3 regions of the Heyndrickxia vini genome follow, and region 1 is predicted to be linked to each of the others. Evidence: a T-box and tRNA genes for the amino acid it is inferred to sense, from the RefSeq annotation. Region 1 holds a T-box; the other regions hold tRNA genes.
The links. A T-box is a leader RNA that pairs with one kind of tRNA and senses whether it is charged. The one in region 1 lies ahead of I5776_RS18630 (arginine--tRNA ligase), so its partner is inferred to be a tRNA-Arg.
Positions count from the first base shown of each region.

Region 1 (7,573 bases):
TCCACGTAATCATATACTTGAACTTCTTGCTTGGTGGAGTAATGACGATGTAGGCGACCAACATATTGTTGTAGGCTTCCCTTCCAAGAAATCTGCATTGTTAAGAATAGTATATCTAGGCGTGCATCATCTTTACCAATAATTGTTTTAAATAGTAGTTTTCCCTTTGTAGTTGAGCATAGTCTTTCATTCGACATTAAGTTATGTATAACAGCATTATATCCAATAAGTTTAAGAGAATATCACAGAAGGTGCAAAATGAAAATTAATGATAAAGTAATCTTTATGTGTAATCAAGGAGAATACTCCCCTGCCTTTACAGATCGATTAAAACGAAATGTCCTCGACCAGTTGGGATTAAACAAGGGAGTAAAGAATAAAGTCTAACAAGTAAACGGACAGTTCTCTTGCTTATCGAAGCAAAGGAATTGTCCGTTTATGATCGGTTAGTTTTATATATTTTGTCCTGTTTCAAGTTCTCAATTTCTTCTCGAAGTTATTTTACCCTTCCTTGAATGTTTTAGTAAATACATTTTACGAAAGATAAACAAGGTTTTCAGTTTTCTATCACGTACTTTAGACACTAAAGTCAGGTTATTTCTGACTAAGCTCACTTTTTCTATATAATTCTCTACCAAATGTATCAATGTGACTTTTCAAATTTTCATTATTTATTTCTTCATATTGGACGATGTCAAAGAAATAAGGTAGTGGAAATTCTTCGTTTAAAAGATCGTCCAACTGATAAAGTGTTTCACTAGTCACATTTTTACCTGATATCGCAATATCGACATCTGACCCTTTTTTATAGTTCCCTAGAGCCCTACTTCCAAAAATGATCGCTTTATCAATTTCTTTTAAATTTTCCATTGCTCTTCGTATATACTCAAAATCTCGATCCAATAATCCAAACATCGAATCATTCCTTTGAAAGTTTGTCATATAATGATTTAAAAATTGGAACATAAACTTGAACGATTTCGCGAACAAACTTTTTTGCAAATTCTTCATCATAAGTATGAGTAGTTAAATTTCGTTTGGAAAGGGCATCAATCCAATTATGACCTTCCTCAATTAATCCTATTTGAAATGCCTGTTTTAACGTTTCTCTGGGACTTTTCACTATATACCCCTGTGATTCTAAATAGTCCTTTAATACTTTCCAAGCCAGCTCAAATGTAATTTCAAAGAATTGAATGATTCCAGCTTGTTCTAATTCAGTTTTAATCTCTTGTTTAGAATACCTCTCTAAAAGTTTAAATGACCTTTCAAAGTTTTCAAACCTTTGTCTCCATCTAGTATCCTTTAACGAATCCATACATGATACCTCCTTATAGGGTCTATTCAAGTTATCTCAAGAGGAATAGTTATATGGAAAATATTCTTTATCTTATAGCAAATACCTTTAAAAGAATTATTTATTATATTTCCACTTCTTGGACAGCGCTCACAATTCAAACAATTTAACATTTATTAACCAATATTACTTGTTATTTTAACAAATATCCACAGCTACCTAATAAGAAAAAAGCAATTCCCTTTTTAGTTTACATCCGATCCGGTGACGGCAGCCCCAGTACGGTCAATGCATCCCCGATGGTTTCTTTGAATTTTAACGTAAGCCAAAGTCTAAACGCCTTTTTGTCATTATCCGCTTTAATAATTGGGCAGGCTGCATAGAAATTATTGAACAAAGTTGCTAGCTCATGTGCATACGTACATATCTTGTGGGGGGATAATTCATTAGATGCCGCATAAAGCGTATCCTGCCAAGTGGCAATATGTCTTAGTAATGCGTATTCTGCCTTATCCATATGATTTATTTCATTCGGTACCACTTGCTCCGAATACAAGTCAACTTCGGCTTTACTTAAAATGCTAACCGCACGTGCGTGAGAATACATTAAATATACACCCGTATTTCCTGTTACTTCTGTCGCCTGTTGAATGTCAAAAACGACCTCGGTTAACAAACTAAAACGAAGAAGGTAGTAACGGATCGATGCTGCCGCAATCGTTCTACTCGACAATCCACTTTTATCCGAACGTTTATTTTCAATAATCCCTTCCATAAGATCAAGTAAATCGGATATTTTAATTCCTATTCCTTGTCTTCCAGACATGGCGTACGATGCTTTTCCATCCGTTGTATCTAAACCAAGTTCCATTGCTGCCGCCGGGCTTAAAGAAACGACACCGTAACTGACATGACGAAGTTTCTCTGCCTGTTTCGTATATCCTAATATTTCAAGTGCTTGTTTCACCATTGCTTGCGGATACTCTTGTCTGTGGTCAATAACATTGATGACGATATCCGCTTGACCAAATGACGCATCAGTTCCATTCATATTCGTTGTCCATAGTCCTTCTGAAAAACGTTTATACATGAAATCCTTTTCCAGCAATCCAAATTTCCACAGATGATAAGCAATGTCTTTTGCCGTATAAGTTAAAATGCCATTGGAACGAACTAACACTTTATCCATACTATGTTCGGATTCGGTATCTTCTGCAACAGTTGTAGGCTGTTTCAACACCCAGCACCCCTCCAACTTACCGGAAGTTTCCTGGTGAAATTGTTTTGTTTTTTTAAGTAAGTTAAACGCTGCAGTCCAAAATCCTTCTCTTACAATATTGCTTTCCCATACCAACAAATCATAATGAATGTCAAACTCATTCATTTCTTCGATATGTTCACGAACTATTCGGTCCGCAACAAGTAACCCGACCCAAGACAAATTTTCAATCCCCTCTTCAAGTGAATGTAAAACATTTGTCCTTTGTTCAAGTAATGGAGGATTTTTTTCATATTGCTTATTTACCGTAGAGTAAATATCCCAACAGAAATCACCAAAACGAGAGTGCTCTTTTTTATATGGAATATTCAAAATACCAACAACTGTGTCCGCAAGTTGATTCCCCAAATCATCGATATAATTATGCACTTCTACCTTGTATCCGGCTCTTTTTAAAAGTCGTACAAGAGAATCACCAATACACGAATTTCTTAGATGGCCAATATGGGCCGATTTGTTCGGATTGATAGATGTATGTTCAATAACTACCTTTTCGCCGTTATTCAATGGAAATTTAAAATCCCTCTTAACCCATTGATTCCAATCGATAGACATATTGATAAATCCTGGTGGAGCTACTTCAATTTTGTAAACTAAGCCCTCCATTTCCCCTTCTTCTTCCAGTTTATTTTTCAACATGTCCGCAATTTGAATCGGTGCTTTCCGTAAAACTTTCGCAAGCTGCATCGCAACATTTGTCGAATAGTCACCATGTTCTAAATGTGATGGTTGTTCAACAGAAATTTTCAAATCCTCATTATAGTTGAGACCCATTTCATGAAAAAGACTGTTCACAGACTTTTCGATGTTGTTTATAATCAACTGGCTTATCATAAAAAAAACCTCCTTTAAATAAAAAAAGCCTCCATCTCTTTAAAAAGAGACGAAGGCTTTTGCATTCGCGGTACCACTCTTGTTGTTAAACTTTCCGTTTAACCACTTAATAAGATAACGGTCTTAGCCGTGACTTCCTACTAATCATTCAAAAGTCATTCTCATGGGTCCGTTTCACTGCTAACCCGGTACCGGCTCCCACCAACCCGGCTCGCTTTTGACTCGGACTCAACAATTACTCTCCCAATCCTAGAAACTGTTGTATTTTTAAACATTATATCCAAATAAACAAAAAAGTCAATCCTTCATCTGGTTCTCTTCATTAAGTACCACAAAAAGTTCGGTAAGGTGTGGTTGACTTTGGCAGTGTAGCGTATTCAACTTGTTCATCAGAGTGTTCGTAAGGATTTGAAAGTACATGTAACAGCCGCTTCATCACACCATAGTCTTCTTTTTCAACAGCTGCTTCCAGTGCTTCTTCCACCCGATGGTTCCGTGGAATCACTGCTGGATTGCTATTTCTCATCAATTGATTTGACTCCGTTTTCGATTCCGTTTGTCTTTCTAGTCTTGATTGCCAGCGCTCATACCACTGAACAAACTCCGTTGCTCCAAATAAGTTACTATTCTCACGCTTATCAAATGTTAAAGCAATAAAAGTATTCGTATAATCCGCTTGATGTTTTTTCATCATATCAAGGAGATTCGTAACAAGTGAATCATCTTGTTCCTCCTCGTTAAAAATTCCTAGTTTCGCTCTCATCCCTTCTATCCAATAAGAGTGGTACAGTTCGCCAAATTTAGAAATCTCTCCTTGGGCAAGCTTCACCGCCTGCTCTTGATTGTCATGCAAAAGTGGCAATAAAGATTCAGCAAAACGAGAAAGATTCCACGCAGCCATATACGGCTGATTTCCATACGCATAGCGTCCCTGAATGTCAATCGAACTGAATACCGTTTCGGGATCATAAGTATCCATGAATGCACATGGACCATAATCAATCGTTTCTCCACTAATCGTCATATTATCCGTGTTCATTACGCCATGAATAAAACCAACCAATTGCCATTTAGCAATCAGTTTAGCTTGGCGATTAATTACTTCTTTAAGGAATGAAAGATATCGGTTTTCGTTTTCCTCAAGTTCTGGATAATGCCGTTTTATTGAATAATCAGCTAAAATTCGAAGTTCTTCCACTTTACCTAAATTCGCGACATATTGAAAAGTGCCGACACGAATATGACTGGAGGCTAATCGGGTCAAAATTGCCCCTGTTAGCTCCGTTTCTCGGACAATTGACTCACCCGTTGTTACTACGGTCAGACTTCGAGTGGTAGGAATCCCAAGTGCATGCATGGCCTCACTAATAATGTATTCCCGCAACATTGGTCCGAGTGCTGCCCGGCCATCTCCACCTCTTGAATATGGTGTTCTGCCTGCACCTTTTAGCTGGACATCGACCCTTTCACCTTGGGGAGTAATCTGCTCACCGAGAAGCACTGCCCTTCCGTCCCCTAACATTGTAAAATGCCCAAATTGATGCCCTGCATATGCTTGAGCAATTGGGGATGCACCATCAGGAATCCTATTCCCTGCAAGTATTACTACCCCATCATCACTTTGCAACTCCTTAACGTTCAAACCCAAGGATTTCCCGATCTGTTCATTGAGAATAATCAACTTAGGTGATTGTACTGGTGTCGGGTCGGTGGGAGAAAAAAATAACTTTGGCAGACGAGTGTAACTATTGTCAAAATTCCACCCAAATTCCTTATTTGTTGTCATCGATTCTCCATCCTTATTTGTATTATCGTACTTCTTAATATGAATACTATTTCTTATATCACTCATATTACACAAAAAGATAGTTAAAAGACATTATGTTTAATTTCTACTCCCAGCGATTTATTATGCTGATGGATTACAAGATAACATCATTCGACTAGTTTCAACCAGTTCTTTTCTTAATCAAACGTTTGATTAAATAATGGATAAGAACGCTTCGTTACTGACTTTTGATTGAAAGAGGAGGAAAAAATATGTCGTAAAGAAAGAGGATTTCTCTTTTAAAAAAGATATGAAAACATTAATGAAAGATGATAAAGAAATCATTTAAGGAGAAGGAGAATAATTAAGTAGTCTATTCAAATTCGATAGAAAAACTGTTGACAGAATAATTTTAATAATATATAAATAAATTATCAAACCTATTTAACTATGTAATTGTATGGCTGGAGATGAAGAGATGCCATAGTCACTAAAAACACGATTGATGTTTTTTTTGGCTATGGCTTTTCTTGTTTTCCTGACATTGGATTACACAGTATAAGGGGAAGGGGAGTTTTTGATGAGTTTTGAGCATTTAGATTCGCCGAAGTTAAAGCGTTTCCAAAGGAAGATTACGCTTTTATCAGCGGCAGGTACTTTTCTTGATGGCTTCGATTTAACCGTTATTGCTGTTGCAATGCCCTTGATTTTAAGTCAATGGGATATCGGGCCGGGATTACAAGGTTTAATTACATCTTCAGCTGTTATTGGTTCCTTTATTGGAGCACTATGGCTCGGTAATTTAACTGATAAGTTTGGTCGAAAAGCCATGTATGTTGTTGACTTATTGGCGTTCGTTATCTTCGCAGCTTTAACTGCTTTTGCACAGGCACCATGGCAGCTTATTTTATTCCGTTTCTTATTAGGGATTGGTATTGGTGCAGATTATCCTATTTCAGCTACCCTTGTTTCCGAATTTAGTTCAACAAAAAGTCGTGGAAAGCATAGTACATCGTTAGGAGCAATGTGGTTTGTAGGAGCTGTTGTAGCTTACATTTGCGGCATTTTACTAGAACCTCTTGGCCCTAGTGCTTGGAGATACATGTTATTAATTGGCGCTGTTTTTGCACTTATTGTTTTCTATTTTAGGGTAACTCTACCTGAATCTCCAAGATGGTTGGCTTCCCGTGGCCGTGAGAAGGAAGCAGAAGAAATCATGTTGAAAATTACAGGACAAAAAGTAATCATAAAGCCAAATACAGACAAGAAGCAAAAATTAAGTGATGTCTTTTCGAAAACATTGTTTCGCCGTACATTTTTTGTATGTGGATTTTGGTTTTGCTATGCGGTAGCCTATTATGGTATTTCCATGTATACACCAACTATCCTCAAACCATTCACACATGGTTCTCAAATGATGGCATATATCGGTTCTGGTACCGTTAGTTTACTCGGACTTCTAGGAGCTATTATCGGAATGAATATCGTAGAAAAAATCGGAAGAAGACCATTGATTATTACTTCTTTTACAGGACTTTCAATCGCGTTAATAATTTTAGCTCTTAATCCAAGTCCAACTATGGCATTCTTGGTTATCCTTTTTAGCCTTGCCGTTTTATTCGCTAATATGGGTGGAGGAATTCTAAACTTTGTCTATCCAACTGAATTATTTCCTACCAGTATACGGGCCAGTGCCTCAGGATTAGCAACTGCAGTAAGCCGAATTGGTTCAATTTTGGGAATATTAGTCTTTCCACAACTTGTCGCAGCCTGGGGAAACAGCAAAGCATTATGGCTATTTGCTGTTGCTGGTTTAGCAGGATTGCTTATATCAGTGTTCTTGGCGCCTGAAACAAAAGGAAAGAACTTAGAGGAACTAAATGATGAAGTATCATCAGCACTTAATAATAAATCGAGTGTAGGAGGCAATCATGGAAAAATGGCTTAGTCTTTGGTCAATTGGACAACACGGAACATTAAGTGATTTTAGAGCGATAAAACAATCCGGTTTTAATGGAATTGAGATATGGGCTGAACAACATCGCTCAAAGGAATATTTAGAGTATGCCAAACAAGTTGGATTAAAAATTGGAATGCATCTGCCCTTCCATGATTTAAATTTAGCTACTCCGGATCCGGTTGTGTATGAAAGAACCTTTCACGTATTAACCGAATGGATGGAGACCCTATCTATATATGGAGGACAACATGCTACATTCCATGGTGGATATGCATGGTCCTCGGAAGAAAGGGATGAAACATTTATTAGAATTCAGGAACGCTTATTATTGCTAAATGAAAAAGCAAAGCAATATGGCATTGAATTATTATTAGAGAATCTTATCCCGGACAAATTAAATTATTGTCACCATATCGCATCCAATGTAGAAGAGTG
Region 1 is NZ_CP065425.1:3,724,982-3,732,554, forward strand. Features, by position in the region: gene I5776_RS18615 (hypothetical protein) at 1-197, opposite strand, end outside; gene I5776_RS21685 (hypothetical protein) at 259-387, shown strand; gene I5776_RS18620 (nucleotidyltransferase domain-containing protein) at 595-915, opposite strand; gene I5776_RS18625 (nucleotidyltransferase substrate binding protein) at 920-1,318, opposite strand; gene I5776_RS18630 (arginine--tRNA ligase) at 1,548-3,410, opposite strand; T-box leader at 3,453-3,670, opposite strand; gene I5776_RS18635 (protein adenylyltransferase SelO) at 3,733-5,196, opposite strand; gene I5776_RS18640 (MFS transporter) at 5,759-7,126, shown strand; gene I5776_RS18645 (sugar phosphate isomerase/epimerase family protein) at 7,110-7,573, shown strand, end outside.

Region 2 (7,573 bases), 1.9 Mb from region 1:
ACTATATTTACCATTATACATTTTTACAACATATTCAAATTCAATATCTGTTGGTGTACCAAATAGTGCTTCAAAATGTTTTGGCTCATTCGATTGTGGCAAGAAAGAAAAAATTCCTCCGCCATTATTATTAATTACGATAATCGTGATGTTTAATTGATGCATCTTTGCTGCTAATAACCCATTTAAATCATGGAAAAATGATAAGTCGCCAATTAATAAAAACAGCGATTCTCCATATAAACTTGCTCCTAATGCACTTGAAACTACACCATCAATCCCATTTGCTCCGCGATTAGCTAATACCCGTATATTTTGTTGATTAAAATGGAAAAATGTATCCACATCGCGAATTGGCATACTATTACCAACAAATAAATGGCTATTTTGCGGCAATCTTTTTATTAATTCTAAAACGAGCTTTCCTTCATCTAATTCAGAAATATCACTAATTTCGTTAATAATTGTATTCCGAGCAATCTGATTTAGATTCTGCCACATTTTCAACCATTTTGAATGTCTTTTTGTATCCAATTGATTTAATAATCCTTCACAAAATAATGTTTCATCGCAATAGATCATTTGGGTAGCCGAATTAATTGGATCGCGCCAACTATCTCCCGCTTCAATAATATATTGTTCAGTTCCCTCAAGTCGTTTCATAAATTTAGTTAAAGGCTTTGAAACCGGCATTCCGCCAAATCGAATAATAACATCAGGATACAACATTTCATCTGAAACAATGTCTTTTAATATTGCATCATAACTATCAATGATATTATTCTCCGAGAATGTCCCACTTCGAAGCTGTGAAAGTGGGTCTGCAATAATTGGATAGCCTAATGAATCAGCCATTTCTAAAACCGCTGCTGAAAATTGTGGATAATCAATAGCCCCACATACAATTAAGCCCTTTTCAAGAGTTTGCAGTCGATCGCAAATCGTTTTCATTTCCCCCAAATCAAGAAGGGTACTCCCTTGCTTCACTTTAATTACTGATTGATCCTCCAATTCCCCGAATGGAGAAGGGGTCAATCTTGGTAGTAATGGCTCGCGAATTGGAAAATTTAAATGTACTGGGCCCGCTGGTTGCTGTATAGACATACTAATAGCTCTTGTAGCTGTTGTTCTAGCATAGTATGTCATTTCTTTCCCTATCTCTGGAAGTGCCATTTCAGCAAACCATTTTACATGCTTTCCATATAAATGAATCTGGTCGATTGCTTGTGGTGCCCCAATATCCCGCAATTCATGTGGGCGATCAGCCGTTAATACGATTAATGGAATTCTTGAAAGCTTTGCTTCTACAATTGCAGGAAAATAGTTAGCCGCTGCAGTTCCAGAAGTACATAATAGGGCAACAGGATTCCTTGTTTGTTTTGCAATTCCCAATGCAAAAAAAGCAGCTGAACGTTCGTCAATATTTATATGATATTTAAGCTTAGGGTGGTCAGCAATTAACAAAGCTAAAGGTGTTGACCGTGAGCCGGGGCTTATGACAACATCCCGAACACCTGAATTTGACAATCCCTGAATAAAGCTAGCTAAATATGTTGTAAGTGTCTCTTGATGATTCATAATTTCTTTCCTCCTAATGCACGAAGCATCGGACGAAATTTAATTTTTGTTTCAAAATATTCATCCTCTGGGATTGAGTCGGAAACTACACCGCACCCAGCATATAAAAATGCTTCATTCTCTTTAATTAATCCTGATCGAATGGCTACAGCAAACTCTCCATTCCCCCTGTAATCAACCCAACCAATTGGAGAAGCATAAAACCCACGATCCATTTTTTCCTTATCGCGGATGATTTGTAAAGCTTCATTAGTAGGTACTCCCCCCATAGCGGGTGTTGGGTGAAGATCTTTGACTAATGGAAAAATAGAAATCTGATCATCCTTAATTGTTCCATTTACAGGTGTAAACAAATGCTGTATATCTCTCATTTTCATGATTGTAGGTATTTCTGGAATGTTAACATTCCTGCAATATTTACGAATGACTTCAGCGATCATTGAAACTACGAGCTGATGTTCATGTCGATTTTTCACATCATTAAATAATGTCTCACCTAGAGACTCATCCTCACTTATCGTATTCCCTCGCTTTATTGATCCAGCAAGGCATGCGGATAGAATAGCGTCTCCATTCTTCTTAATCAGTCTTTCAGGAGACGCACCTGTAAAACAGCGATCAACCGTCTCTAATGAAAAAATATAGCTTTCATGTTGTTCTTCCCATAAATTCTCTAATACGTTTTCAGCTGCTATTTTATCATTAAATTCAATATTCATTTTCCTTGCCATAACTACTTTATTTAATTGACTATCTTTTTTTAAAAGGTCAACCACTTCCGCGACTGAGTCTACCCATTCTTGGCGGTTCATTTCATGTTCCTGTTTAATATTGCTATTTTTCCCTTTTGAAAATTTAGTCTCTAATATTTCTCTTTGTATTTTTAGATGGTGATTTAGAATACCTAAATGATCATCTGAATTACATAATATATTAATTGTGAAAAAAACTTCTTGTTTATTTATAACGAGCATTAGTTTTGGCAGATGAAATAAGGCATTGTTAAACGGAGCCCATTCTGACTCTTTCATACTTAAAGGATCGAATGAAAATCCACCAAAAATTACAGGACCGGTTCCCTGAACATCGAAAGGATTATATATATGAGCATCCTGTATTAATTGATTCCATTCCTTATCAATGTAATCAAATCGATCTTCTTCTACTTCCGTCTTGAAAGTTTGTGTACTACCTAGACCAACTATAATCATCTCATCGTTCGGAACCTTCCAGAAAAAACGTTCTCCTTGAAATAGCGTTTTTGCAGATGAATAAAATGATAGGGGGTCAATATTATTTAATTGTTCTGTATAACTAAATAAGATCGATTTGTTCTTTTTTTTAGCCTTTGTTAAAGCAATATTGCATTCATTTTCAATGTTCATCTGTTCAATTTTTTTCAAAATTATCTCTCCCAAAAACAACCGTGCAACGACGAATCTTTTTAAATTTTTATGTCCAATCTTTAAGATACACCTCTAATAGAATAGAGTCAATGAACACAACTTATCTTCCCCATTTCACACATTAAATATTGATTATATAGAAATTTTTCCGACGACATAGAACTTTAAAAGATGGCTTTTTTATATCCTTTGAATGAAGATTTTCAAAAGAAAAAAGGAGTTTAAAAGACATATCTTTTAAACTCCCAACTTACTATATATTCGAATATATTATGACCCGTACGGGATTCGAACCCGTGTTACCGCCGTGAAAGGGCGGTGTCTTAACCGCTTGACCAACGGGCCTAAATGGCGGAGAAGGAGGGATTTGAACCCTCGCGCCGGTTACCCGACCTACACCCTTAGCAGGGGCGCCTCTTCAGCCACTTGAGTACTTCTCCAATATTGTTTAAATAATAAAATGGCTCCGCAGGTAGGATTCGAACCTACGACCGATCGGTTAACAGCCGATAGCTCTACCACTGAGCTACTGCGGAATAAATGGGCCTAAATGGACTCGAACCATCGACCTCACGCTTATCAGGCGTGCGCTCTAACCAGCTGAGCTATAGGCCCATAAAATATGGAGCGGGTGATGGGAATCGAACCCACGACAACAGCTTGGAAGGCTGTAGTTTTACCACTAAACTACACCCGCAATATGGGGCGGCTAGTGGGAATCGAACCCACGCATGTCGGAACCACAATCCGATGCGTTAACCACTTCGCCATAGCCGCCACATTGTATATATACAATCTTTGATAACTTTATATGGTGGCTCGGGACGGAATCGAACCGCCGACACATGGATTTTCAGTCCATTGCTCTACCGACTGAGCTACCGAGCCAAGTATGTATATTATATGTAAATGGCGGTCCGGACGGGACTCGAACCCGCGACCTCCTGCGTGACAGGCAGGCATTCTAACCAGCTGAACTACCGGACCAATTTTTTTTCAACATAAGGAGAAAATAAACATCCTTATTTTTCTTTCAGCGACAGCTGAAAATAACAGTATATTTTTGACTAATGTCAAAATAACTATCTTTAATTGCGGAGGCAGGATTTGAACCTGCGACCTTCGGGTTATGAGCCCGACGAGCTACCAGACTGCTCCACCCCGCGGCAATATTAATATACATTCATATGGCGGAGGAAGAGGGATTCGAACCCCCGCGCGGTGTAACCCGCCTGTCGGTTTTCAAGACCGATCCCTTCAGCCAGACTTGGGTATTCCTCCGAAATTATATGGTGGACCTTGTAGGACTCGAACCTACGACCGGACGGTTATGAGCCGTCTGCTCTAACCAGCTGAGCTAAAGGTCCTATATGGTAGCGGCGGAGGGGATCGAACCCACGACCTCACGGGTATGAACCGTACGCTCTAGCCAGCTGAGCTACGCCGCCATATAGTTATAATTAAAATTTAATTGGTGGAGCCTAGCGGGATCGAACCGCTGACCTCCTGCGTGCAAAGCAGGCGCTCTCCCAGCTGAGCTAAGGCCCCATATTAGTTTTTGTATATAATGGTCGGGAAGACAGGATTCGAACCTGCGACCCCTTGGTCCCAAACCAAGTGCTCTACCAAGCTGAGCTACTTCCCGAACTTAATGGCGCGCCCGAGAGGAGTCGAACCCCTAACCTTTTGATCCGTAGTCAAACGCTCTATCCAATTGAGCTACGGGCGCATATAATGAAAGTTATTTCGCTTCGCAAAAAAACTTTGGTGCCGAGGACCGGAATCGAACCGGTACGGTAGTCACCTACCGCAGGATTTTAAGTCCTGTGCGTCTGCCAGTTCCGCCACCCCGGCAAGGGTTGTCTGGAGCGGAAGACGGGATTCGAACCCGCGACCCCCACCTTGGCAAGGTGGTGTTCTACCACTGAACTACTTCCGCGACTTAATTAGTTATAATGCGGGTGAAGGGAGTCGAACCCCACGCCTTGCGGCGCCAGATCCTAAGTCTGGTGCGTCTGCCAATTCCGCCACACCCGCGTAAATTTAATGGTGAGCCATGAAGGACTCGAACCTTCGACCCTCTGATTAAAAGTCAGATGCTCTACCGACTGAGCTAATGGCTCATTTCTTTTAAAAATGGTGCCGGCCAGAGGACTTGAACCCCCAACCTACTGATTACAAGTCAGTTGCTCTACCAATTGAGCTAGGCCGGCATATTAAATTATTTTCCTTATATTGAACCACTTAAGAAGGTCGTCCAGCTTTCAGACTGATTATTCAAGTAGCGGCTCAAGCTGTACGCTGAAGTTATTCCTACGAAGCGTATTCGGTCGTGCTCTACCAATTGAGCTAGGCCGGCAAAATGATTTTTTGTCTAAAAGATGGTGGAGGATGACGGAATCGAACCGCCGACCCCCTGCTTGTAAGGCAGGTGCTCTCCCAGCTGAGCTAATCCTCCATGTATTATACAGCCTGGCAACGTCCTACTCTTGCAGGGGGAGAGCCCCCAACTACCATCGGCGCTGAGAAGCTTAACTTCCGTGTTCGGGATGGGAACGGGTGTGACCTTCTCGCCATAATTACCAGACTAAAAATTTCAGGGATTGTTCCCTCAAAACTAGATAGATGAGAAATACTTCATAATAACGTCAAATCAAATTAGGATAAGTCTTCGACCGATTAGTATTCGTCAGCTCCATGTGTCGCCACACTTCCACCTCGAACCTATCAACCTGATCATCTTTCAGGGGTCTTATTTAGATAAACTAAGGGAAATCTCATCTTGAGGGGGGCTTCATGCTTAGATGCTTTCAGCACTTATCCCTTCCGCACATAGCTACCCAGCGATGCCTTTGGCAAGACAACTGGTACACCAGCGGTGCGTCCATCCCGGTCCTCTCGTACTAAGGACAGCTCCTCTCAAATTTCCTACGCCCACGACGGATAGGGACCGAACTGTCTCACGACGTTCTGAACCCAGCTCGCGTACCGCTTTAATGGGCGAACAGCCCAACCCTTGGGACCGACTACAGCCCCAGGATGCGATGAGCCGACATCGAGGTGCCAAACCTCCCCGTCGATGTGGACTCTTGGGGAGATAAGCCTGTTATCCCCGGGGTAGCTTTTATCCGTTGAGCGATACTACTTCCATGCGGAACCACCGGATCACTAAGCCCGACTTTCGTCCCTGCTCGACTTGTAGGTCTCGCAGTCAAGCTCCCTTGTGCCTTTACACTCTGCGAATGATTTCCAACCATTCTGAGGGAACCTTTGGGCGCCTCCGTTACCTTTTAGGAGGCGACCGCCCCAGTCAAACTGCCCGCCTGACACTGTCTCCCACCCCGATCAGGGGTGCGGGTTAGAATTTCAATACAGCCAGGGTAGTATCCCACCGACGCCTCCACCGAAGCTGGCGCTCCGGCTTCAAAGGCTCCTACCTATCCTGTACAAGCTGTACCAAAATTCAATATCAGGCTGCAGTAAAGCTCCACGGGGTCTTTCCGTCCTGTCGCGGGTAACCTGCATCTTCACAGGTACTATAATTTCACCGAGTCTCTCGTTGAGACAGTGCCCAGATCGTTGCGCCTTTCGTGCGGGTCAGAACTTACCTGACAAGGAATTTCGCTACCTTAGGACCGTTATAGTTACGGCCGCCGTTTACTGGGGCTTCAATTCAAAGCTTCGCTTGCGCTAACCTCTCCTCTTAACCTTCCAGCACCGGGCAGGCGTCAGCCCCTATACTTCGCCTTGCGGCTTCGCAGAGACCTGTGTTTTTGCTAAACAGTCGCCTGGGCCTATTCACTGCGGCTCTCTCGGGCTTGCACCCTAACAGAGCACCCCTTCTCCCGAAGTTACGGGGTCATTTTGCCGAGTTCCTTAACGAGAGTTCTCTCGCTCACCTTAGGATTCTCTCCTCGCCTACCTGTGTCGGTTTGCGGTACGGGCACCTTTCACCTCACTAGAGGATTTTCTAGGCAGTGTGGAATCAGGAACTTCGGTACTATATTTCCCTCGCCATCACAGCTCAAGGTACATGGTGACGGGATTTGCCTCGTCACCCCTCTAACTGCTTGGACGCGCTATTCCAGCAGCGCGCTTACCCTATCCTCCTGCGTCCCCCATCGTTCAAACGGTGAAGAGGTGGTACAGGAATATCAACCTGTTGTCCATCGCCTACGCCTTTCTACCGGCTTAGGTCCCGACTAACCCTGAGCGGACGAGCCTTCCTCAGGAAACCTTAGGCATTCGGTGGAAGGGATTCTCACCCTTCTTTCGCTACTCATACCGGCATTCTCACTTCTAAGCGCTCCACCAGTCCTTACGGTCTAGCTTCTCAGCCCTTAGAACGCTCTCCTACCACGGACACCAGACGGTGTCCATCCACAGCTTCGGTGATACGTTTAGCCCCGGTACATTTTCGGCGCAGAGTCACTCGACCAGTGAGCTATTACGCACTCTTTAAATGGTGGCTGCTTCTAAGCCAACATCCTGGTTGTCTAAGCAACTCCACATCCTTTTCCACTTAACGTATACTTTGGGACCTTAGCTGGTGGTCTGGGCTGTTTCCCTTTTGACTACGGATCTTATCA
Region 2 is NZ_CP065425.1:1,282,360-1,289,932, reverse strand. Features, by position in the region: gene menD (2-succinyl-5-enolpyruvyl-6-hydroxy-3-cyclohexene-1-carboxylic-acid synthase) at 1-1,578, opposite strand, end outside; gene I5776_RS06425 (isochorismate synthase) at 1,575-2,981, opposite strand; tRNA gene I5776_RS06420 (tRNA-Glu) at 3,258-3,329, opposite strand; tRNA gene I5776_RS06415 (tRNA-Ser) at 3,334-3,424, opposite strand; tRNA gene I5776_RS06410 (tRNA-Asn) at 3,446-3,520, opposite strand; tRNA gene I5776_RS06405 (tRNA-Ile) at 3,526-3,599, opposite strand; tRNA gene I5776_RS06400 (tRNA-Gly) at 3,608-3,681, opposite strand; tRNA gene I5776_RS06395 (tRNA-His) at 3,686-3,761, opposite strand; tRNA gene I5776_RS06390 (tRNA-Phe) at 3,797-3,872, opposite strand; tRNA gene I5776_RS06385 (tRNA-Asp) at 3,895-3,971, opposite strand; tRNA gene I5776_RS06380 (tRNA-Met) at 4,077-4,150, opposite strand; tRNA gene I5776_RS06375 (tRNA-Ser) at 4,173-4,265, opposite strand; tRNA gene I5776_RS06370 (tRNA-Ile) at 4,275-4,351, opposite strand; tRNA gene I5776_RS06365 (tRNA-Met) at 4,356-4,432, opposite strand; tRNA gene I5776_RS06360 (tRNA-Ala) at 4,457-4,532, opposite strand; tRNA gene I5776_RS06355 (tRNA-Pro) at 4,553-4,629, opposite strand; tRNA gene I5776_RS06350 (tRNA-Arg) at 4,637-4,713, opposite strand; tRNA gene I5776_RS06345 (tRNA-Leu) at 4,750-4,838, opposite strand; tRNA gene I5776_RS06340 (tRNA-Gly) at 4,849-4,923, opposite strand; tRNA gene I5776_RS06335 (tRNA-Leu) at 4,941-5,021, opposite strand; tRNA gene I5776_RS06330 (tRNA-Lys) at 5,032-5,107, opposite strand; tRNA gene I5776_RS06325 (tRNA-Thr) at 5,122-5,197, opposite strand; tRNA gene I5776_RS06320 (tRNA-Val) at 5,367-5,442, opposite strand; rRNA gene rrf (5S ribosomal RNA) at 5,455-5,571, opposite strand; rRNA gene I5776_RS06310 (23S ribosomal RNA) at 5,644-7,573, opposite strand, start outside.
Region 2: it has a tRNA-Arg gene. The T-box ahead of I5776_RS18630 (arginine--tRNA ligase) is inferred to sense a tRNA for this amino acid. The anticodon was not compared.

Region 3 (7,573 bases), 230 kb from region 1:
GTTGGCATAGGCGATGGCCTCCTTTAGTATTATCTACAATATGCTATAATAGTTTGTCATGTTCATGTTAAATGGAAAAAAGGGGAGCAAAAGATGAATGATCAAGAGCTTCAAGAATTAGTTGAACGCATATCATTAAGGTTCTTTGGAAAACCTTTTAAACATGTTGCTTTATTTAATTCAAGACTTCGTACAACAGGTGGGAGATATTTACTAAAAAACCATAATATCGAGATAAACTATAAATATTACGATGAATTTGGCGAAAAGGAATTGATTGGTATAATCAAGCATGAGTTATGTCATTATCACCTTCATATAGAAGGAAAAGGATATCAACATCGTGACAATGATTTTAAAAACTTACTTAACGAAGTCCATGCTCCAAGATTCTGTTCGCCATTACAAAACATACATAGAAAAAAGTCCAAAGTGATATATAACTATGTCTGCAAAGGTTGTAAGACAAATTATACCCGTAGAAGGAAAGTGGATGTTAAACGTTTTGTTTGCGGAAAGTGTAGGGGGATATTGGAGCTGAAATAAGTGGATTATAAGTTTTTGAAAAAAGTTTTTAAAATGGGTTGACTTAATGTCTAATCGTAATTATAATTTTAAGAGTCGACAAGATGAAATGTTATTCCGCAGTAGCTCAGTGGTAGAGCTATCGGCTGTTAACCGATCGGTCGTAGGTTCGAATCCTACCTGCGGAGCCATAAGGGGAAGTACTCAAGTGGCTGAAGAGGCGCCCCTGCTAAGGGTGTAGGTCGCGTAAGCGGCGCGAGGGTTCAAATCCCTCCTTCTCCGCCAGGAAATTAATTTTTATGGCCCGTTGGTCAAGCGGTTAAGACACCGCCCTTTCACGGCGGTAACACGGGTTCGAATCCCGTACGGGTCATTGTTTTAAATAATTGTTTTGGTCCGGTAGTTCAGCTGGTTAGAATGCCTGCCTGTCACGCAGGAGGTCGCGGGTTCGAGTCCCGTCCGGACCGCCATTTCGAAAAAAATGATATTGGGCTATAGCCAAGTGGTAAGGCAACGGACTTTGACTCCGTCACTCGTTGGTTCGAATCCAGCTAGCCCAGCCATTTTTTTATTTTTTGAGCCATTAGCTCAGTCGGTAGAGCACGAATGAATAAACTGCGAAGGTGAACTTCAGCGTACCAATCGAGCTGCTACTTGAATAATCTTTCTGAGATTGGGACGTCGTAGATGCTTAACTAAGCTCAAATTGAATAAGACATTACATTAATATCTTTTTAGAGCCATTAGCTCAGTCGGTAGAGCATCTGACTTTTAATCAGAGGGTCGAAGGTTCGAGTCCTTCATGGCTCACCATTCTACAAGTTGATTTGTGTGTATTGAGGCAAATATACTTAATTCTACTGTATTATACAATGCGGGTGTGGCGGAATTGGCAGACGCACCAGACTTAGGATCTGGCGCCGCAAGGCGTGGGGGTTCGACTCCCTTCACCCGCACCAAAATAACTATTGACTTTTATCTAGCAGTTTGTTATTATACTATATGTCACTTTTTAAGATGCGGTCGTGGCGGAATGGCAGACGCGCTAGGTTGAGGGCCTAGTGGTGGCAACACCGTGGAGGTTCAAGTCCTCTCGGCCGCACCAAAGTTTTTCAGAGTCCTTACAAATTACAAATGCGCCCGTAGCTCAATTGGATAGAGTGTCTGACTACGGATCAGAAGGTTATGGGTTCGACTCCTATCGGGCGCGCCATCCAAAAATATAATATGCGGGTGTAGTTTAGTGGTAAAACTACAGCCTTCCAAGCTGTTGTCGTGGGTTCGATTCCCATCACCCGCTCCAAAAAAAAGTATTGACATCATTTTATAAAGATGATAAGATTTAAAAGTCGCTTCTGGAAGAGAAAAAACATTCTCAAAAAAGTTGTTGACAACAAACACTAGAAATGATATAGTAAGAAAGTTGTTTCTAAAAAAAGAAGTAATGATTGATCTTTGAAAACTGAACAAAACGAAACGTCAATTAATTTATTTTTAAACTAGAGCTATATCAAACATCTTTTTGGAGAGTTTGATCCTGGCTCAGGACGAACGCTGGCGGCGTGCCTAATACATGCAAGTCGAGCGAATCTGATGGGAGCTTGCTCCCTGAAGATTAGCGGCGGACGGGTGAGTAACACGTGGGTAACCTGCCTGTAAGACTGGGATAACTCCGGGAAACCGGGGCTAATACCGGATAACTTTTTCCTTCGCATGAAGGAGAATTGAAAGATGGCTTTGGCTATCACTTACAGATGGACCCGCGGCGCATTAGCTAGTTGGTGAGGTAACGGCTCACCAAGGCGACGATGCGTAGCCGACTTGAGAGGGTGATCGGCCACACTGGGACTGAGACACGGCCCAGACTCCTACGGGAGGCAGCAGTAGGGAATCTTCCGCAATGGACGAAAGTCTGACGGAGCAACGCCGCGTGAGTGATGAAGGTTTTCGGATCGTAAAACTCTGTTGTTAGGGAAGAACAAGTATCGTTCGAATAGGGCGGTACCTTGACGGTACCTAACCAGAAAGCCACGGCTAACTACGTGCCAGCAGCCGCGGTAATACGTAGGTGGCAAGCGTTGTCCGGAATTATTGGGCGTAAAGCGCGCGCAGGCGGTTTCTTAAGTCTGATGTGAAAGCCCACGGCTCAACCGTGGAGGGTCATTGAAACTGGGAGACTTGAGTGCAGAAGAGAAGAGCGGAATTCCACGTGTAGCGGTGAAATGCGTAGAGATGTGGAGGAACACCAGTGGCGAAGGCGGCTCTTTGGTCTGTAACTGACGCTGAGGCGCGAAAGCGTGGGGAGCGAACAGGATTAGATACCCTGGTAGTCCACGCCGTAAACGATGAGTGCTAAGTGTTAGAGGGTTTCCGCCCTTTAGTGCTGCAGCTAACGCATTAAGCACTCCGCCTGGGGAGTACAGTACCGCAAGGCTGAAACTCAAAGGAATTGACGGGGTACGCACAAGCGGTGGAGCATGTGGTTTAATTCGAAGCAACGCGAAGAACCTTACCAGGTCTTGACATCCTCTTGCCCTCCCTAGAGATAGGGATTTCCCTTCGGGGACAAGAGTGACAGGTGGTGCATGGTTGTCGTCAGCTCGTGTCGTGAGATGTTGGGTTAAGTCCCGCAACGAGCGCAACCCTTGACCTTAGTTGCCAGCATTTAGTTGGGCACTCTAAGGTGACTGCCGGTGACAAACCGGAGGAAGGTGGGGATGACGTCAAATCATCATGCCCCTTATGACCTGGGCTACACACGTGCTACAATGGATGGTACAAAGGGTTGCTAGACCGCGAGGTTACGCCAATCCCATAAAACCATTCTCAGTTCGGATTGTAGGCTGCAACTCGCCTACATGAAGCCGGAATCGCTAGTAATCGCGGATCAGCATGCCGCGGTGAATACGTTCCCGGCTTTGTACACACCGCCCGTCACACCACGAGAGTTTGTAACACCCGAAGTCGGTGAGGTAACCTTTTGGAGCCAGCCGCCGAAGGTGGGACAGATGATTGGGGTGAAGTCGTAACAAGGTAGCCGTATCGGAAGGTGCGGCTGGATCACCTCCTTTCTAAGGAATATGGAAGACCACTGACGTGGTTACAAAAAAGACGCTTTCGTTTTGTTCAGTTTTGAGAGGTTAATTCCTTTCAAACTAATTGTTCCTTGAAAACTAGATAAAATGAGATATAACCAAGTAATAACCGAGAATCGCCACTTTATGGATGAATCCATTAAGTAAGTTATAAACAACCTTTTTAGGTTAAGTTAGTAAGGGCGCACGGTGAATGCCTTGGCACTAGGAGCCGATGAAGGACGGGACTAACACCGATATGCTTCGGGGAGCTGTAAGCAAGCTTTGATCCGGAGATTTCCGAATGGGGGAACCCACTGCCCGTAATGGGGTAGTATCCTTACTTGAATACATAGAGTATGGAAGGCAGACCCGGGGAACTGAAACATCTAAGTACCCGGAGGAAGAGAAAGCAAACGCGATTTCCTGAGTAGCGGCGAGCGAAACGGAAGAAGCCCAAACCAAGAGGCTTGCCTCTTGGGGTTGTAGGACACTCTATACGGAGTTACAAAGGAACGGAGTAAATGAAGAGGTCTGGAAAAGTACCGTCAAAGAAGGTAACAACCCTGTAGTTGAAACTTCGTTCCTCCAGAGTGGATCCTGAGTACGGCGGGACACGTGAAATCCCGTCGGAAGCAGGGAGGACCATCTCCCAAGGCTAAATACTCCCTAGTGACCGATAGTGAACCAGTACCGTGAGGGAAAGGTGAAAAGCACCCCGGGAGGGGAGTGAAAGAGAACCTGAAACCGTGTGCCTACAAGTAGTTAGAGCCCTGTGCGTATTTCCTTCGGAAAGACGCCGGGTGATAGCGTGCCTTTGTAGAATGAACCGGCGAGTTACGATTTCAAGCGAGGTTAAGCTGAAGAGGCGGAGCCGCAGCGAAAGCGAGTCTTAATAGGGCGAATGAGTTTGAGGTCGTAGACCCGAAACCAGGTGATCTACCCATGTCCAGGGTGAAGGTAAGGTAACACTTACTGGAGGCCCGAACCCACGCACGTTGAAAAGTGCGGGGATGAGGTGTGGGTAGCGGAGAAATTCCAATCGAACTTGGAGATAGCTGGTTCTCTCCGAAATAGCTTTAGGGCTAGCCTTAAGGTAAGAGTCTTGGAGGTAGAGCACTGTTTGGACTAGGGGCCCTCATCGGGTTACCGAATTCAGACAAACTCCGAATGCCAATGACTTATCCTTAGGAGTCAGACTGCGAGTGATAAGATCCGTAGTCAAAAGGGAAACAGCCCAGACCACCAGCTAAGGTCCCAAAGTATACGTTAAGTGGAAAAGGATGTGGAGTTGCTTAGACAACCAGGATGTTGGCTTAGAAGCAGCCACCATTTAAAGAGTGCGTAATAGCTCACTGGTCGAGTGACTCTGCGCCGAAAATGTACCGGGGCTAAACGTATCACCGAAGCTGTGGATGGACACCGTCTGGTGTCCGTGGTAGGAGAGCGTTCTAAGGGCTGAGAAGCTAGACCGTAAGGACTGGTGGAGCGCTTAGAAGTGAGAATGCCGGTATGAGTAGCGAAAGAAGGGTGAGAATCCCTTCCACCGAATGCCTAAGGTTTCCTGAGGAAGGCTCGTCCGCTCAGGGTTAGTCGGGACCTAAGCCGAGGCCGAAAGGCGTAGGCGATGGACAACAGGTTGATATTCCTGTACCACCTCTTCACCGTTTGAACGATGGGGGACGCAGGAGGATAGGGTAAGCGCGCTGCTGGAATAGCGCGTCCAAGCAGTTAGAGGGGTGACGAGGCAAATCCCGTCACCATGTACCTTGAGCTGTGATGGCGAGGGAAATATAGTACCGAAGTTCCTGATTCCACACTGCCTAGAAAATCCTCTAGTGAGGTGAAAGGTGCCCGTACCGCAAACCGACACAGGTAGGCGAGGAGAGAATCCTAAGGTGAGCGAGAGAACTCTCGTTAAGGAACTCGGCAAAATGACCCCGTAACTTCGGGAGAAGGGGTGCTCTGTTAGGGTGCAAGCCCGAGAGAGCCGCAGTGAATATACCAGGCGACTGTTTAGCAAAAACACAGGTCTCTGCGAAGCCGCAAGGCGAAGTATAGGGGCTGACGCCTGCCCGGTGCTGGAAGGTTAAGAGGAGAGGTTAGCGCAAGCGAAGCTTTGAATTGAAGCCCCAGTAAACGGCGGTACCTAACTATAACGGTCCTAAGGTAGCGAAATTCCTTGTCAGGTAAGTTCTGACCCGCACGAAAGGCGCAACGATCTGGGCACTGTCTCAACGAGAGACTCGGTGAAATTATAGTACCTGTGAAGATGCAGGTTACCCGCGACAGGACGGAAAGACCCCGTGGAGCTTTACTGCAGCCTGATATTGAATTTTGGTACAGCTTGTACAGGATAGGTAGGAGCCTTTGAAGCCGGAGCGCCAGCTTCGGTGGAGGCGTCGGTGGGATACTACCCTGGCTGTATTGAAATTCTAACCCGCACCCCTGATCGGGGTGGGAGACAGTGTCAGGCGGGCAGTTTGACTGGGGCGGTCGCCTCCTAAAAGGTAACGGAGGCGCCCAAAGGTTCCCTCAGAATGGTTGGAAATCATTCGCAGAGTGTAAAGGCACAAGGGAGCTTGACTGCGAGACCTACAAGTCGAGCAGGGACGAAAGTCGGGCTTAGTGATCCGGTGGTTCCGCATGGAAGGGCCATCGCTCAACGGATAAAAGCTACCCCGGGGATAACAGGCTTATCTCCCCCAAGAGTCCACATCGACGGGGAGGTTTGGCACCTCGATGTCGGCTCATCGCATCCTGGGGCTGTAGTCGGTCCCAAGGGTTGGGCTGTTCGCCCATTAAAGCGGTACGCGAGCTGGGTTCAGAACGTCGTGAGACAGTTCGGTCCCTATCCGTCGTGGGCGTAGGAAATTTGAGAGGAGCTGTCCTTAGTACGAGAGGACCGGGATGGACGCACCGCTGGTGTACCAGTTGTCTTGCCAAAGGCATCGCTGGGTAGCTATGTGCGGAAGGGATAAGTGCTGAAAGCATCTAAGCATGAAGCCCCCCTCAAGATGAGATTTCCCTTAGTTTATCTAAATAAGACCCCTGAAAGATGATCAGGTTGATAGGTTCGAGGTGGAAGTGTGGCGACACATGGAGCTGACGAATACTAATCGGTCGAAGACTTAACCAATAATAGATTCAAAGTTATTACGAAGTATTTCTCATCTATCTAGTTTTGAGGGAACAATCCCTTAATTGTATATAGTCTGGTAATTATGGCGAGAAGGTCACACCCGTTCCCATCCCGAACACGGAAGTTAAGCTTCTCAGCGCCGATGGTAGTTGGGGGCTCTCCCCCTGCAAGAGTAGGACGTTGCCAGGCTGTATATAAATATATATTATCGTCGCGGGGTGGAGCAACGAGCATTGCTTCATTGAAAAAGCTGCGAGTTGTACCGATTGAGCAGCATCTTGAATCAGCTTGCTGAAATCGGGACAGTCAAATGATGCACTTAGTGCATAATATATACTAAATTATTATCGTCGCGGGGTGGAGCAGTCTGGTAGCTCGTCGGGCTCATAACCCGAAGGTCGCAGGTTCAAATCCTGCCTCCGCAATAAGTGCCAATGAAAAACGAAACTTAGTTTCGTTTTTTTTCATTTAAAGTAATAGTTATTTTGCTCATTTAGTGGAAATGATGTAAACTACCAATAGACAAGTTTTGCCTTAGGACTGAATTATCCTAAGGATTTTTTATATAAGCTTTTTAAAATAAGCTGTTTTTTAGATAATTATTAACAGACTATAAGTAAATAACATTTACATAAGTATTGTCAGAGGAGATTATTATGAAAGTATATGAGTGGCTTTCTAAAGGGCCGGATGACACTTCTTCTTTTGCTCAAAAGTTAGCAGGAAAGTTAAAAGCAAAAGATGTCTTATTATTAGAAGGCGATTTGGGAGCAGGGAAAACAACATTTACTAAAGGGATTGCATTAGGATTAGGAATTCGACGAAATGTAAG
Region 3 is NZ_CP065425.1:3,950,056-3,957,628, reverse strand. Features, by position in the region: gene cmpA (cortex morphogenetic protein CmpA) at 1-8, opposite strand, end outside; gene I5776_RS19650 (SprT family protein) at 94-546, shown strand; tRNA gene I5776_RS19645 (tRNA-Asn) at 642-716, shown strand; tRNA gene I5776_RS19640 (tRNA-Ser) at 720-810, shown strand; tRNA gene I5776_RS19635 (tRNA-Glu) at 827-898, shown strand; tRNA gene I5776_RS19630 (tRNA-Asp) at 919-995, shown strand; tRNA gene I5776_RS19625 (tRNA-Gln) at 1,014-1,088, shown strand; tRNA gene I5776_RS19620 (tRNA-Lys) at 1,263-1,338, shown strand; tRNA gene I5776_RS19615 (tRNA-Leu) at 1,400-1,484, shown strand; tRNA gene I5776_RS19610 (tRNA-Leu) at 1,545-1,630, shown strand; tRNA gene I5776_RS19605 (tRNA-Arg) at 1,662-1,738, shown strand; tRNA gene I5776_RS19600 (tRNA-Gly) at 1,755-1,828, shown strand; rRNA gene I5776_RS19595 (16S ribosomal RNA) at 2,045-3,596, shown strand; rRNA gene I5776_RS19590 (23S ribosomal RNA) at 3,787-6,738, shown strand; rRNA gene rrf (5S ribosomal RNA) at 6,814-6,930, shown strand; tRNA gene I5776_RS19580 (tRNA-Met) at 7,093-7,166, shown strand; gene tsaE (tRNA (adenosine(37)-N6)-threonylcarbamoyltransferase complex ATPase subunit type 1 TsaE) at 7,398-7,573, shown strand, end outside.
Region 3: it has a tRNA-Arg gene. The T-box ahead of I5776_RS18630 (arginine--tRNA ligase) is inferred to sense a tRNA for this amino acid. The anticodon was not compared.